Regions from separate parts of the Nanhaiella sioensis genome, predicted to be linked through region 4. Evidence: predicted binding sites of a transcription regulator. Region 4 holds the regulator's gene; each other region holds the start of a gene.
What was found. Region 4 encodes Rex, which represses fermentation and respiration genes when NADH is low (regulators of the CRP and FNR family bind a similar motif). Its sites were predicted from a motif close to TTGTGAAATATTTCACAA; they were not measured.
Positions count from the first base shown of each region.

Region 1: a site for Rex is predicted at 2,240-2,257, ahead of adhE (bifunctional acetaldehyde-CoA/alcohol dehydrogenase). Genes of this name have one in related genera too.
Region 2: a site for Rex is predicted at 1,570-1,587, ahead of V1503_RS03710 (YwiC-like family protein). Genes of this name have one in related genera too.
Region 3: a site for Rex is predicted at 2,514-2,531, ahead of V1503_RS15440 (cytochrome c3 family protein). Genes of this name have one in related genera too.

Region 1 is NZ_JBKAEG010000001.1:3,306,786-3,310,989, forward strand. It holds RNA gene ssrS (6S RNA) at 1-176, shown strand, start outside; gene V1503_RS15280 (tRNA threonylcarbamoyladenosine dehydratase) at 516-1,283, shown strand; gene V1503_RS15285 (RsfA family transcriptional regulator) at 1,369-2,091, opposite strand; gene adhE (bifunctional acetaldehyde-CoA/alcohol dehydrogenase) at 2,432-4,204, shown strand, end outside.
Region 2 is NZ_JBKAEG010000001.1:786,564-790,767, reverse strand. It holds gene V1503_RS03715 (NAD(P)H-dependent flavin oxidoreductase) at 33-1,004, shown strand; gene V1503_RS03710 (YwiC-like family protein) at 1,648-2,361, shown strand; gene argC (N-acetyl-gamma-glutamyl-phosphate reductase) at 2,687-3,718, shown strand; gene argJ (bifunctional ornithine acetyltransferase/N-acetylglutamate synthase) at 3,780-4,204, shown strand, end outside.
Region 3 is NZ_JBKAEG010000001.1:3,341,654-3,345,857, reverse strand. It holds gene V1503_RS15445 (ammonia-forming cytochrome c nitrite reductase subunit c552) at 446-1,897, opposite strand; gene V1503_RS15440 (cytochrome c3 family protein) at 1,903-2,424, opposite strand; gene V1503_RS15435 (YrzI family small protein) at 3,218-3,358, opposite strand; gene V1503_RS15430 (YrhC family protein) at 3,737-3,973, opposite strand; gene V1503_RS15425 (bifunctional cystathionine gamma-lyase/homocysteine desulfhydrase) at 4,191-4,204, opposite strand, start outside.
Region 4 is NZ_JBKAEG010000001.1:1,810,429-1,814,632, reverse strand. It holds gene V1503_RS08335 (ABC-F family ATP-binding cassette domain-containing protein) at 1-711, opposite strand, end outside; gene moaC (cyclic pyranopterin monophosphate synthase MoaC) at 1,298-1,783, shown strand; gene V1503_RS08325 (redox-sensing transcriptional repressor Rex) at 1,816-2,454, shown strand; gene V1503_RS08320 (twin-arginine translocase TatA/TatE family subunit) at 2,550-2,729, shown strand; gene tatC (twin-arginine translocase subunit TatC) at 2,747-3,499, shown strand; gene V1503_RS08310 (DUF2161 domain-containing phosphodiesterase) at 3,673-4,204, shown strand, end outside.

The DNA of each region.
Region 1 (4,204 bases), 1.5 Mb from region 4:
TGTGTTCGTCTTATAACCTATTGTTTTGACCGAACAATAAGTTATACGGGAGCTTGAGTTTTCAAACGGCGTACATGCCTTCTGGATTATAAGGACGTACTAACATTTGGAACAGGGCACCCACCTGCGGAGTGCGGGATCAAAACGAAGGCATCGACGGCACAATTGGGACTTCCGTTCCGTTATAATAAAATAAAAAAGGTATACCCTATACATGATGTATAGGGTTTTTGTAGCTATTTAGAGTACATAAATGCCATACATTTGTAACAGACGTAGCTTGATGATCTTACAATGGGCTGTTTTGCTAAGAAATAAACGTGCCCCCAGTTAAAGTTCGTAGCAGCTTTTGTTCTAGATAACGACGGCAACGTTACAAAAAAACTTTTTTCCAAGACTGTTACATTTTGTATTTTGTCGAAAAAATGATCTTCAAATCTTGTATTTCTTATAATTTATGATATTATTTTTATCGGAAAACATTGAATAAGTTTGTGACAAACGGAGTTGAGAATATGTTACATCAATTTTCTAGAAATGAATTAGCGATTGGGATAGAAGGATTAAACATTTTAAAAAATAGCACAGTGGCAGTACTTGGAATTGGTGGTGTAGGTTCATTTGCAGCTGAAGCACTAGCTCGATCTGGTGTAGGAAGGCTTGTATTAGTTGATAAGGATGATGTCGATATTACAAATGTAAATCGACAAATTCACGCTTTACTCTCAACTGTCGGTAAGCCAAAAGCTGACCTCATGAAGGACCGTATAAAAGATATTAATCCAGAATGTCAAGTGATTGCGTTGAAAATGTTTTATACAGAGGAGACGTATGAGGAATTTTTTAGTTATGGAATAGATTTTGTTATAGATGCGTCTGATACGATTTGTTATAAAATCCATTTAATGAAGGAATGCTTGCAGAGGAAGATTCCAATTATTTCAAGTATGGGTGCAGCAAATAAAATGGACCCTACACGTTTTAAAATAGCTGATATTTCCAAAACTCACACTGATCCCATTGCAAAAGTTATTCGAACGAAGTTAAGAAAAGAGGGTATCCGTAAGGGGATTAAAGTAGTATTTTCTGACGAGAGTCCTATTGTGATTCGGGAAGATATTCGCAAGAAAATTGTACCTGATGAAAATACACCTATTAGAAAAGCTAAAATGCCACCATCATCCAATGCTTTTGTTCCATCAGTAGCAGGGCTAATAATGGCAAGTCACGTGGTTACTGAATTGTTAACAGATATACCAATTAAACGAGTAAATCAGGGCTAAAAATACTCTACATTTATCTGATATCGACTTGGTTCTTCTCGTTCCGACAATGACAAAAACGTGGTCTAAAGATAGACCACGTTTTTTACTTAGCTAATTGTTCTAAGTTTCCGTTTTTATCCATTCTAAAAGCTGGAGAAGGTCTTTCTTCATTATCATCAAATAAAACCATTTTCCGTGCTCGATCCATAATTTGTACTAATGCTTGATAGTCTTCTTGTATCATAGATTGCTTTTCGGACATTTTTTCAAGCTTTATAACTAGTTCTTTATTTTGCTTTGAAAGAGTTTGGTTTTCTTGTTGTAATTGTACATTTTCCTGCTGCAATCTCATTGAATGTTGATCTTGTACTTTAAGTTCTTTTAAATAAGAAATGCAATCTTCTAGAGATATTGAATTTGATCCAGCTGATGGCTCTATAGGTGGAACTGATGTCGTCACTGGCGTAGTCAACAACTCTGTCGTGAACTCATTATTTAGATTATAGCTCTCTACTGGATGGTTATCATCAACTGTAGTAATCTGTGGTAGTGAAATTGTACTAGGAAGCTCATCTTGCTTCTTTAATCTGTCTAACGCTCTCTTTCTTTCTTTTCTTTGCTTTTTCGCAATGGCGATAGCTTGATCATACTTTCCTCTTACTTCCGCGTTCCACCGAAATCCACAAGCAGCAGAAGTTCGGTTAAGCTTATCACCAACTTCTTCGAAGGCTGATAACTGAGTTCCACCTTCACGAATATAGCGAAGTACTGTTTCTGCGAGTAATAGGTCTTCTTCATGAGACCATGCATCTTGACGAACTTTCACATAAACACTCCTATCTTCTGAAAAATTTAATTTACTATATAGTAGATTTTCTATTAATAGAATGGACGGCTATTATAATTTTTATACATTTACTAGTTTTTTTAAGGATTAAAAGGAGTAAAAGTCGAGGATATCAGTTTAATAATATATGTGAAATTATTCACAATGTCGTCAAATTTAATGTAACTATTCGCAACATATCGATAGTATAATAAACGTGTAAGATAGTTAGTTAATAAATTTAGTAAAAAACGTAAAGTATCAAGTAAGTTGCTTTTTTTTAACATTCACATGTGAAAACATTCACAAACTTTAAGCGAGAAATTAGGAGGAGTTTCAAATGGCTGTTGAAGAAAAAGTATTAAAACAACAACAAGATGTTTCAAAAATGATTAATTCTTTAGTTGATCGTGGTTCTAAAGCTTTAAAGGAATTTCGCAATTATGATCAAGAAATGATCAATGACATAGTAAAAGAAATGGCTTTAGCAGGATTAGATCAACATATGCACTTAGCTAAGCTAGCAGTTGATGAAACAAAACGTGGTGTTTATGAGGATAAAATTATTAAAAACATTTTTGCTACTGAATATATTTATCATAACGTTAAATATGATAAAACTGTCGGCATTATTAATGATAATGAACACGAAGGTGTAATCGAAGTTGCAGAGCCAGTAGGTGTTGTTGCTGGTGTAACACCAGTGACAAATCCAACATCAACAACGATGTTTAAAGCAATTATTGCAATTAAAACTAGAAACCCAATTATTTTTGCTTTCCATCCATCTGCACAAAAATGTAGTAGTGAAGCAGCAAGAATTCTTCGTGACGCAGCAGTAAAAGCAGGAGCGCCTGAAGGTTGTATTCAATGGATAGAAACGCCATCTATCGAAGCAACAAAACAATTAATGAATCATGATGGGGTTGCGATCGTCTTAGCGACAGGTGGCCCAGGAATGGTTAAATCAGCTTATAGTACTGGTAAACCTGCGTTAGGTGTAGGTGCTGGTAACGTACCTTGTTATATTGAAAAATCTGCTGAGGTGAAACGTTCTGTAAATGATTTAATTTTATCAAAAACATTTGATAATGGTATGATTTGTGCTTCTGAACAAGCTGTTATTATCGATAAAGAAATTTATGATGAAGTGAAAAAAGAAATGATATATCATTCTTGTCACTTCTTATCAGAAAACGAAAAGAAAAAAGTAGAAAAACTTGTTATTGATGAAAACAAATGTGCTGTTAATCCAAACATCGTTGGTAAACCAGCTTATGAAATCGCAAAAATGGCTGGTGTAGAAGTACCCAAAGATACTAAAATTCTAATCGCTGAATTAAAAGGTGTAGGTGAAGCTCACCCACTTTCAAGAGAAAAGCTTAGTCCAGTACTAGCTTGTTATAAAGTTAATAATACAGAGGAAGGGATTACTCGTGCAGAAGAAATGCTAGAGTTTGGAGGTCTAGGTCACTCTGCTGTAATCCATTCTGAAGACCAAAAAACCATAGAAGCTTATGGAAAACGTATGAAGGCATGTCGTGTCATTGTGAATGCTCCATCTTCACAAGGGGCAATCGGAGATATTTATAATGCATATATTCCTTCATTAACATTAGGTTGTGGATCTTACGGTAAGAACTCTGTATCTTCAAATGTTGGAACAGCGAACTTATTAAATATCAAAAAAATTGCGAAAAGGAATGTCAATATGCAATGGTTTAAGCTTCCACCAAAAGTTTACTTTGAAAAGCATTCTACTCAATATTTAGCAAAAATGCCTGAAATCTCAAAAGCTTTGATTGTAACGGACCCAGGTATGGTGAAGCTTGGCTATGTTGATAAAGTTCTTTATTATTTACGTAAACGTCAAGATTACGTCCATTGTGAAATTTTCTCAAATGTTGAGCCAGATCCATCTATTGAAACTGTGATGAAGGGTGCAGAAATGATGAAAGAATTCCAACCTGATGTCATCATTGCACTTGGCGGTGGATCAGCGATGGATGCTGCAAAAGGAATGTGGTTATTTTACGAACACCCAGAAACAACGTTCCATGGCTTAAAACAGAAGTTTTTAGACATTCGTAAACGTACGTTCAAATATCCTAAA
Region 2 (4,204 bases), 1.0 Mb from region 4:
TTAGTGTATGAATTAAAAAGGGGGGAAAGATAATGAACGAAAAACTGCCGAAACATATGACTACAAATATAACTTTACCAGTCATTTCAGCACCAATGTTTCTCATATCAAGTCCAAAGTTAGTTATTGAAAGTTGTAAGTTAGGTGTCATAGGTTCGTTTCCAACATTGAATGCTAGAACAGTAGATATATTAGAAGATTGGATGGCTGAAATTTCTACAGAGCTAGCTATTGCAAAAAAAGAAGATCCTCAACTGAAAGTTGCACCATGGGCTGTCAATTTTATCGTTCATCAAACAAATCCGCGATATGAGGAAGACTTACGGTTAATAACTAAATATCAGCCCCCAATTGTTATTACATCACTTGGAAACCCGTCAGCTGTTGTTGAAATTGTTCATCAATATGGTGGTCTTGTCTTTGCTGATGTAAGTAACATTCCTCATGCTCGCAAAGCTGCGAAAACGGGAGTTGACGGCTTAATTCTAGTATGTTCAGGTGCAGGAGGGCATGCTGGAACAATTAATAGCTTTGCTTTTGCAGGAGAAGTAAGAAAATTTTGGGATGGCATTACAGTCTTGGCAGGTTGCATCACGACGGGACGTGATATTCTTGCAGTTGAAGCTTTAGGTATGGACATGGCTTACATTGGAACGAGATTTATAAGTGCAAAGGAGAGCTTTGCAAGTGAAGATTATAGAGATATGTTAATAGATGCTTCTGTAGATGATCTTATTTATACTGATGCCATTAGTGGTGTATACGCTAATTACCTAAAGGAAAGTATTTTAAATGCTGGTATTGATATAAATGAACTTGAAAAAAAACAAACTGTTGACTTTTCATTTATGAACCAAACAAATGCGAAAGCATGGAAGGATATTTTTTCAGCAGGGCAAGGAGTTGGTCAGATAAGTAGAGCTCAAACAGTTGCTGAAATTATTGAGGAAATGCAAAATGAGTATCATTTAGCTAAAGGTAGGTTGTCTGAAACGCTCGTTTAGCTTAAAGGCTCTTTTCGTAAACTTTGTTGCTATTGTTATCAAATTATTACCAAGTACTATATAAGTGGTTTATATGTTAGTCAACTATGTACAGCAGAAAAGCGCTAGTTGACTATTTTTTAATAAGAAAATCAACAATCAATGCAAAAACAGCATTACTAAAAATGGACGGTATGATGAGTTGTATAGGTGCACAATAATTAAAAAGTTATCACGTACGCTAAATGTATACGTGCTTAAATCTTATAACGAAAATGTGAAAACAGCCAAAGGAAAACATGCTGTATGGACATCACTCTCATCTAATAAAGTTTAAATATCGGAAGGTTACCCATGACTTTAACCTTATTGCTATTTTCAGCCTTAATAGAAGGAAAGGTGTCACGAAACTTTAGTTGCGCTTATTTTCAGCGTGAGAAAACAACAATCCTTATCATAACCACTCTATTGAAAGGCTAGGACCAGAAGTTATTCTAGCCTTTTAAGAGCTTACAATTAGGCTATACACAACATTTTTGTAAATTGTTAATAAAAAGTCAAAGATGCCTTGGAAGGGACTGTAACTTTGTGATTTATCTCACTTATTGTTTTATGTTGTTTCATTATAATAACATCTAAGAAAGTTTAGGTGAGGTGAACGAGTATGAAACCTTTGATTCCGAAACAACACGGTGCATGGGCTATGTTACTCATCCCATTTTTGGTAGGAATATTTGCTGGTCAGCCTTCTATGATACATATCCCCTTATTTGGTGGCTGGCTGTTACTTTATTTAGGTACATATCCTTTGCTCATGTTTTTGAAAGGAAAGCGACAAGAATTTTATCTCAAATGGACATTTATTTATATGTTTCCAGCTCTAATTTGTTTAGTTGTAGCATTAATTATTAATTATAACCTTATTTATTTTGGCATCGTCATGTTGCCTTTTTTCGTGGTAAATGTGTATTTTGCAAAGAAAAACCAAGAACGTGCTCTACTAAATGACATGAGTGCAATTACATCATTTAGCATCGGTGGAGTAGCTAGTTATTATGGGGGGACTGGTACGATAGATTTTGTTGCTATTGGTATTTTGTTACTATCAATGTTCTTCTTTATAGGAAGTACATTTTATGTGAAAACAATGATAAGAGAGAAGAAAAATAATGCATACCGTTGGCTTTCTTGGGGATACCATCTAGGAATCATAGTTATATTATTTGTAAGTGGCTACCCTTGGTTTATTATTGCGTATATACCGAGTGTAGTCCGTGCTTTTTACTTTTATGGAAAAAATGTTTCTGTTTTGAAAGTAGGTATCTGGGAAATTATAAATGCTGTTTATTTTTTCTTAGTCGTTGTAGTGTTAGTCTAAAATAGCATTGAAATGTATATCGTATTTATAATGAGAGCTAACCTATTAAAGGTTAGCTCTTTTTATTTCATAAGGTCAATATTCAACTAAGCTACAAAATAGGTAGATTTAATGTTTGTTCTATTTTTACAGCGTAATTAATAGTATTTATATAATAGTTTATGGTTTTTATAATTTATTTATAAAAATACAATTGATTTTATATTTATTCAGTATTATAATGAAAACTAATTTTACGTGATGTTCAAAAAAACATGACAAAGACAGAGGTGTAGCTTTGAATTGAGTGAATCAATGCTGCCTAAGAAATAGAGGGGGATCGCAGATGAGAGCTGCTGTAATCGGTGCAACAGGTTATGGAGGAGTAGAACTATTACGTTTATTGCAGCAACATCCAGTCGTTAATGTTCATTCTGTTCATTCATCTTCTAATGATGGATTACCATTAGGGCAGATGTATGGACATTTATCTGGAAGTTTGAAATTTCAGTTAGAAAGTATTGATATTGACAAAATTGGTAGTGAGGTAGATGTGGTATTTATGGCAACACCAGCTGGTGTATCTAGTGAATTGACATCACAATTCAGTGAATATGATACACATATCATTGATTTATCAGGTGATTTGCGGCTACAAGATAATAAAACTTATGAAAGATGGTATAACAAGACTCCAGCTCCATCTCAAATTGTCAAGGAAGCTGTATATGGATTATCCGAGTGGAATAGCAATAAAATTAGTGAAGCTAAGATTATTGCAAATCCCGGTTGTTACCCTACGGCGGTACTACTAGGTTTAGCACCTTTAGTTCAGATGGATTTAATTAAGGAAGAATCGATCATTATTGATGCAAAATCAGGTGTTTCGGGTGCAGGGAGAAGTTTAGCTACCGCTGTTCATTTTGCTGAAACAAATGAGAATCTAAAAATCTATAAAGTAAATCAACATCAGCATATTCCAGAAATAGAGCAAATGCTCCTTAATTGGAATGGTAGCATTCAACCAATTACATTGAGCACCCATCTTGTTCCAATGACTCGAGGTATTATGGCGACAATGTATGTTGAGCCTAAAAAACAGCTCAAAACGGAGGAGCTGTATGATATTTATAGGTGTGCATATGATGAGCATTATTTTGTACGAGTAAAGGATGTATTTCCATCAACGAAGGAAGTTTATGGGTCAAACTATTGTGATATTGCATTGATGAATGATGAAAGAACAGGAAGAATTACAATTGTTTCAGTGATTGATAATCTAGTTAAAGGAGCAGCAGGTCAGGCTATTCAAAACTTAAATATTTTACTAGGTATGGATGAACATACGGGCTTAGATTTACTACCTGTTTATCCATAGATGTCATATATATTTTTCTTTCTCTTACGAAAAAAATAATGGAGGAATAAGTTTGATTAATATGAAAACAAAAGTAGGTACTGTTAATGTATTGCCAGAAGGAACGATCACATCTCCTGAAGGGTTTCAAACGGATGGGATTCATGCAGGTTTAAGATACACCAAAAATGATCTAGGTATTGTTCTCAGTGAAGTACCAGCCACATGTGCTGCAGTATATACACAAAGTCATTTTCAAGCACCTCCATTAAAAGTTACGCAACAAAGTATTGCAGTTGAAAACAAGCTTCAAGCTATTGTTGTAAACAGCGCCTGTGCCAATGCATGCACCGGTGAACAAGGTATGCAGGATGCATATGAAATGAGACATTTATGTGCTACACAATTTTCGATGCAAGAACACCTCATTGCAGTAGCTTCAACAGGAGTAATAGGTGAATTATTACAAATGAATAAGATCCGTACTGGAATAAAAAAACTTAAACC
Region 3 (4,204 bases), 1.5 Mb from region 4:
CAAAAGTCGTGTCTTGTGAAGGTTACTTTAATACCATTTTGGCTCCTTAGCTAGTGTATTCGAGCCACTTCGTTTTACTGAAAAGCTGTATTGAAAGATGGAACCAGCTATCTGAAATCCATTTTAAAAAATAAACCATTCAGCTTGATTCAATTAAAAATTTACAGTATATTAATAATAAACACGATTCTTGTGATTTATTTCACATATATATATTAAGACCATTGTCTTATGAAGGCTCTTATCAAAACATTTTTCTACTATTGATAAAACATCTAGATCAAATTAGTGTTATGTTTGTACAATGTCAAACATATCCTTGCACGAAATTGTTACCACCTTATAAACAATGGAAATATAGTTTTTAACTGAACAAAAATGCACCGTACAATATAGCCGTATTGTACGGTGAAAATTAGTTTGTTAATCATCGTTCTGTAAGTGCTTAATTTTTTGGTGGTTGTTGATTTGGAAAATAATCATTTATGACATGGTCTTTCTTTTTAAAGACATCTGGTTCATCATAAACAGCTTTTTTCACTTTTGCTATTTCTTCTTTTAGTTCGTCAATATTTACATCAAGTTTCACTAACTCTTCAGTTGCAATAATAATAGCTTCATTTAATGCTTCAGTAGATTTTTTCATACTATCCATTGCACCTTGAGGGTCATGGAATCCAGCAGAATTTTCTGCAGCTACAATATCAAATAACCACTGTCCTTTACGAACAAGTTGTTGTGCTTCTTCAATTTTAGACTCAGGAGCACCAGTAGTTATCATCTTATTAATATAGTAATGTGCATCAATGGATATTTCTTCGGCTTTGTGTAAGTTTTCCATATGAGCATCTTGAATGCCTTCAACCCGATCTATAAGCTCTTGCTCAGTCTTGTCTGCATGACATGTACGACATGATTGCTCAACCGTTTTTAAAGGTGAAGTCCATTGGTGACTAGTAATCTTTTTCTTACCATCTGAACGTTCGTATGGCATATGGCAATCCGAACAGGAAACTTCAGCAATTCCATGAGGGCCTTCAGACCAAATTTCGAATTCTGGATGCTGAGCTTTTAGCATTGGTGCACCTGAAACAGTATGAATCCAGTCTTGTGCAAACCCAGAATCTTTTGCTATCGTATCGTAGTATTCATACATTTCTTCTGGCTTTAATCCATTTGTCCATGGGAATGTTACTGCCTTCTTTTCTGGTTCAAAATAGTACTCTACGTGACATTGTGCACATACATACGTACGCATTTCATTTTTTGTAGGGTTTGAAATGTCTACTCCCCTTGCTTCCATAGCTGTTGCAAACATTGGACGAGTGACACGTAATTCCATCGTTTCGGGATCATGACAATCTGAACAACCGATAGGAGAATGTCCTAATTCTTCAGCACGAGGTACAATCTCGTTTCGAAAGTTTGCCGACCAGTATCCGTCTCCAAACTCGTCTTCCTCTAACAAAATAGGAACTGCAGTACTTTTACAAGTTAAACAAGAACCAATTGACTTATCCGTAATTCTAGCAATATTTACATTATCTTCAATGGCGTAAATGTGTCCACGATCTTCATTATATTCCTTTGCAAATCCGTAACCATTAAAAATTATTGGTAAATAAGGCTCTTTAGTATGATCAAATTTTGACGTTGGTACTGATCCACCGTATTTCGTATCAGACATTTCTTCATTACGCTTATAGCTTTCATACTGTAACGGAAAAATATCAGCAAATGCTTCATTATTTATTTCGTCAGCTGATAGTCCCGTATTGTATAACTTTTTAGCAGTTATACTTTCTTTCGCTTCATCTGAACCACAGGCAGCAATAATAGAGATTAAAAAAATTACTAAAGCAGTGGGAACTATAATTCTTTTGATGTTTCTATGCATTTTCCTCACCCTTTCTCAAAAGATTCGTTTCGATTATTAATGTCATAATCCGCAGGTTTAAACCATTCATCTGTCTTAAAGTTGCCATTACCATGAGGGATTTGCCTATGACAATCCGTGCAATTTTCTTTTGCATCATGTGATAAATTATTTAGTGTTCCTTCGTGACAGCTTTTACAGTTTTCTTGAATAACGTCAATGGTGGCTGTTTTCGCATGAATAACATCAGGAATCTTATCTGCCCCAAATGTATTCATGTAAATATCATGCGTTCCAGCTTTCGCTTTAAATAGTATTTTCCTTCCAAGGCTATCAGTTGGAGCATGACACTTATTACAGGCGATATTTGCATGTGTAGAGTCTGCAAAGCTACTATAGGCTGAATCCATAGGGTGACAAGTCGAACAAAATTCTGCACTATCTGTATAATGCATTGTCTCAGCACTTGCTACTGCTACAACAACTCCTAAAAATAGCCCAATTAAAATAACGACTTTTTTATCCAGCGCTTTAAGCTTTTTCACCATACCTTCCCCCTCCTCTTCTGTCATTTTTATATCTTCTTCATACAAATTAAAAGGCTAATTAGTATGTCAGCCACTTAATAAATTGACACATGTGAAAAAATGAGCAATTTGATAAATATTGATTTACCGCTTTGTGATGATAGAAAAGTATAACCATATTTCATTCACGAATAATAACAATTGTGAAAAAAAGCCTATCTATAGGTTTATTGTACCTTTCCAACTAAACATTACCATATTTTATTGAATGTTTGATAAGCCATAATTGACAAACTATTGTCTATAAAAAGGCCAAATTGTGTACATTTGGAAAAATAATTGATTCAAGTATATTTAACAAAAACGGAACAAACTGTTTCCTCTCAACAAGCATTGGAACGTTTTTGAAGAAAAAATATTTTGTTTTCTCTCAGTCAGTTATAACGCCTTGACAGGCTAGGTGAGAGAGCTAGTAAATAAAAAAAGTAGGCTTTACTAATAAAAAGTAAAACCTACCTGAATGAAAATATATGTTCGTTTTTACCTAATGGCTGTTTTCAATGTAAGATGCTACGAAAGCTCGGTTTATACGTGCTTATCTATTAGAACGAAAAGCAACAACCAATGCTAAAACAGCCTAATGTAAAGAGTCATCCTACTTAGCTGTAATGATGAAAAGATAATACACTTATAATTTGTAATGATCGTTCTTTGTTTAGTAACTACGTAAAATTTTCCTTATCAATTAACTTAACGATCAACAAATTTTTCATTATCATTTTTATCACCCTCCTGTAATTATTTGAAATGATTATTATATGATTGGGTAAGCTCTAAACGACTTTTCTCTTTCTTCATCAATCATTTTTTTTACTTGCTCTTCTCGATAAGCTTTTTCAATTGAATACGTTCGTTTATTAATTGTAATTGTGATAGACAAAATATTGAATTTCATATGGCTTCACCTCCTTTAAGTTCATTGCATACACTATGTTCAATTTGACGATAAAAAACCACAGGTAAATTTTCTATACCTGTGGTTAAAATAATCAAAATTATTTTATAAATAAGCATTAAAAGGAAAGATGCTATTTATATAAAAAGCCACAGGTATACTATTCAACCTGTGGCGTGTATGCTTAGTTAGTTATTGAAACACCCGCATTCCGACATCGGTCGAGTAGTAAGAAATACTATTTAATTTAATAAGTTTAAATAATTTGCCTAACATTAAATTCGACCTCCTTATCAGAATTTGTTTATTTCATAGGAAAGTATAACCAATTTATGATATTTTGTAAAGGGCTTTTTTGTAAAAAATAAAATAATTTTCTTATTCTAGATCACTTACTATTTTTTTATACTTAATTACCATGTTAAATAAAAGATACGCTACAAATAAAAAAATATATGTCATTGCCATTAATAAGTTGACATTAGTCGCTTCCTGAACATGTTGATTAATAACAACACCTAAATATAAAAAGACACTAATTGCAATTAAAACAAATGCAATTCTTGTAAAGTCGACAATTTTAAATTTCAAATCACGTAATTGCTTCTCATCCATTTTAAGTTTGTCACCTACTTTTCTAAGTATCTATAAATCTACTTTAACATATCTTAGTAGGTCAAAATGAATGTAACTTTAACCAATTATAGGGTAGGAACCAATCACAAAAATAAATTAACGTCACTATGGCTGTTGTGAATGGGCTCATAATCTATAGAGAATAGGTGTCTAACTGGAACAAAAAAAAGGCGAAAATACTTTCGCCTTTTTTTATTTATCCTTTAAGTG
Region 4 (4,204 bases):
AGAAATTTCGTATACTTGTGTAACGACTTTATCAAGGAAATAACGGTCATGAGATACGATGAGAATAGCTCCTGGATAGCCGAGTAAATATTGCTCTAACCAAGTGAGTGTATCAATGTCAAGGTGGTTAGTCGGCTCATCTAGTATTAATAAATTAGGCTTTGATAATAATAGCTTCCCTAAAGCAAGCCTCGTTTTTTGACCACCACTTAATGATGATATAGGTGTCGAATAATTGAAGCTTGAAAACTGGAGTCCATGTAGAACAGCTCGTACATCAGCTTCATATTGATAGCCACCTTGTTCTTTATATTGAATTTGTAAATGATCATACTCTTTTAATAGTTTGTCGTAATCTGCCTTGTTTGACATTAGGCTTTGATTGGACATTTTCTCTTCCAGTTCACGTAAGTCTATCTCCATTTTTTTTAACGGTTCAAACACGGTTAACATTTCTTCCCAAATAGATAAGTCTGAATCTAAGCCACTATGTTGTGCTAAATATCCAATAGAAATGTCTTTCGGTTTCATGACGCTTCCGCTATCATGAGACATATAACCTGCTATTATTTTCAATAAAGTTGATTTTCCAGCGCCGTTACGGCCAACGACAGCAATCCTATCTTTCAATTGTACTTCTAGCTTTATATTCGATAAAATAAGGTCAGATCCAAAATATTTTGTGAGCTGATTCACTTGTAACACTATCATGTTAGTTCACCTCTGTTATAATAGTTTTAGTGTATCTTAAAATGTATGAAATGAGCAATATTCTTTCACTGGATTCCAATGTTTACTTATCAAAGGCTTGTGAAATGCATATTTTTAATAATAGTTTAGCTTATTTTGTATGCGCTTTCTTACGGAAGTCATATTAAACTTAGGTTGTAGACGTTATAGGCTCTTTTCGTAAACTTTGTTGCTATTGTGAATAATTTAGGACAGCATAAAATGAACTTATGCAATTGACCTCATTTATAATGAGAAAAGGTGCCTACAACCGCTAAGTTTATACGTATTTATTTCTTAGAACGAAAATCAACAATTAATGCGAAAACAGCAGCCATGTATTGAGACACAAATACGAATTATTATATCGTTTGTTGCAGCTTCTCATCATTAAAACTATGACAATGGGCTAAATTATTCGTTACAATTCACCATTTATGAAAAAAGCCATGTACTCAAAAGGTGATAGAAATGGCCTTGGATGTACATATAGTTTTCACGCCTTGTTAAAGTAACGACAGGATTGTAAAAATAGTGTAGTATAGTCATATTGAGAGGTGAAAAGCAAGTGTCTTCATTTACACATTTTAATGATCAAGGTAGAGCAAAGATGGTTGATATTTCTGAAAAGGGCGAAACATTTAGAACTGCTATAGCGAGATCAAGTATCTCAGTTAATCAAGAAATTTATGAACAGATTATTCATTCAAAAATAAAAAAAGGGGATGTGTTAGCTGTAGCTCAAGTGGCTGGTATTATGGCTGCAAAAAAAACAGCAGATATTATCCCAATGTGTCACCCAATTAGTTTAAAGGGTGTCGATATCACGTTTACATGGGAAGAAAAAAAGCAATTATACAAGCTTATTATTATCGTAGAAGTTAAAACTAAAGGTAGTACAGGTGTTGAAATGGAAGCTCTAACTGCTGCTAGTACGTGTGCCCTAACTGTTTATGATATGTGTAAAGCAGTTGATAAAGGTATGGTTATTGGTCCAACTTATTTATTAGAGAAGACTGGTGGAAAGAACGGAGACTTTATTAGAGAGCAGTGAATGAATAGCTGTTTGAATGTGGGGGAATAGAAGTGAATAACGAACAAACAAAAATTCCACAAGCTACTGCAAAGCGTTTACCATTGTATTATCGTTTCATCAAAAATCTTCATGCTGCAGGTAAGCAGCGCGTATCATCTGCTGAATTAAGCGAGGCTGTAAAAGTAGATTCTGCAACAATACGTAGAGATTTTTCGTATTTTGGTGCTTTAGGTAAAAAAGGATATGGTTATAATGTTAATTACTTATTAACGTTTTTTCGACAAACACTTGATCAAGATGAACTAACAAAAGTGGTGTTAATCGGGGTTGGGAATTTAGGTACTGCATTTTTAAATTACAACTTTATTAAAAATAATAATATGAAAATTGAACTTGCATTTGATGTTGATGAGCAAAAAATTGGCACTACAGTTGGAGATGTTCCTATTTATCATATGGATGACTTAGAAAAATATATTACCAAGGATGTAAGTGTCGCCATCTTAACTGTACCTGCACCAGTTGCGCAAGGGATGACTGACCGTTTAGTAGAAACAGGTATTAAGGGTATTTTGAATTTTACGCCAGCTCGAATTAATGTACCTGACCATATTAGGATTCATCACATTGATTTAGCAGTTGAATTACAATCTTTAGTTTATTTCCTTAAAAACTACCCAACTGAATAGTAGCTATATTGGCATTATGGTCGTTTACATGATCACCGAGTTATAAAAACAATATATGCTTTATAATGATAGATCAGGAAAATTATTTGTAATTTATGATGGAGGTGAGACCAATTAACATAGGAATTGGAAGTCTTATATTAATTTTAGTGATCGCACTCGTTATCTTTGGTCCAAATAAGCTTCCTCAATTAGGAAAAGCTGCTGGAGAAACACTTAGAGAATTTAAGAGAGCGGCACAAGACATTGCAAATGAAAATAATAAAAAGAAGTAACATTAGGATGAGAAAGTATGAATGATAGTAAAGAAATGTCTGTATACGATCATATAGGAGAGCTAAGGAAGCGTCTAATTATCGCAGCCGTTTTCTTTGTTGTGGCTACAATTGGAAGCTTTTTTTTGGCTGAGCCAATCATTGTCTATTTACAACAGGCTGATGAAGCAAAAGAGCTGACGATGAATGCATTTTCCTTAACTGATCCAATAAAAATTTATATGCAATTTGCTTTTATTATAGCTTTTGTAATTACTGCACCAGTTATTTTATACCAGCTTTGGGCGTTTATTAGCCCAGGCCTATATGAAAAAGAGCGGAAAATCACTTTAAGTTATATACCAATATCAGTGTTACTATTTTTAGGTGGGGTTTCGTTTTCCTATTTTATTCTATTTCCATTTGTTATTGAGTTTATGACGAGGATATCTGAACGCCTAACGGTTAATCAAGTTATTGGGATAAATGAATATTTCCAATTTCTATTCAAAATCACTATTCCATTTGGAATATTGTTTCAGCTTCCTGTCGTTGTGATGTTTTTAACTAGACTTGGCATAGTCTCGCCTATGTTTTTAGCGAAAATAAGAAAGTACGCATATTTTGTTTTACTAGTTATAGCAGCATTTATTACGCCACCAGAGCTCATTTCACATCTGATGGTGACGATACCTTTATTTATTCTATATGAAATAAGTATCTTTATCTCAAAAATAACCTTTCGCAAAGTGGAAAAACTAGAACAGGAACTCATGGCTGAAAATGAGTAACAACCATACCATAAATCATAATAAAGGTAATCAAAGTGAGTTTTTACAAATTGTAGAGGCTCACTTTTTTTATATAGTAAATCTAGCAGGTGTTATGTGAATTTATTAAATATAAAGGTCGTATGATTAACTAATATTTAAGCATTGAATAAATGAAGAAAGTAATGATGTTAATGAGCAATAAAACAACAAAATTGTATGAGGTTGATTTATATAAACCTATTCAAGAGCATTTTACAGAACAGGGCTATGAAGTATATGGAGAAGTCAATCATTGTGATATAGCAGCTATAAAAGACGATGAGCTAGTTATCGTGGAGCTTAAGCTTAATATAAGTATAAAGCTGTTAATACAAGCTACTAAAAGGCAGCGTTTATCCGATCAGGTGTTCATTGCTATCCCGAGACCTACATATTCTTTGCGTTCTAAAAAATGGCAGGATATTTGTTATTTGGTCAGAAGGTTAGAATTAGGCCTTATGATTGTAACTTTCAAAAATGGTATTGCACAGGTAGATATTATTATAGCTCCAGCTGACTTTGATCGGAAAAAAAGTATGCAAAGAAGCAAGAAAAAAAGAGATTTACTTTTAACTGAAATGCAAGGAAGGCATCGTAACCATAATGTTGGTGGGAGCAAGAATCAAAAAATTATGACGGCGTACAAAGAAAACTGTATTCATATTGCCTGTTGTCTCGAATGTT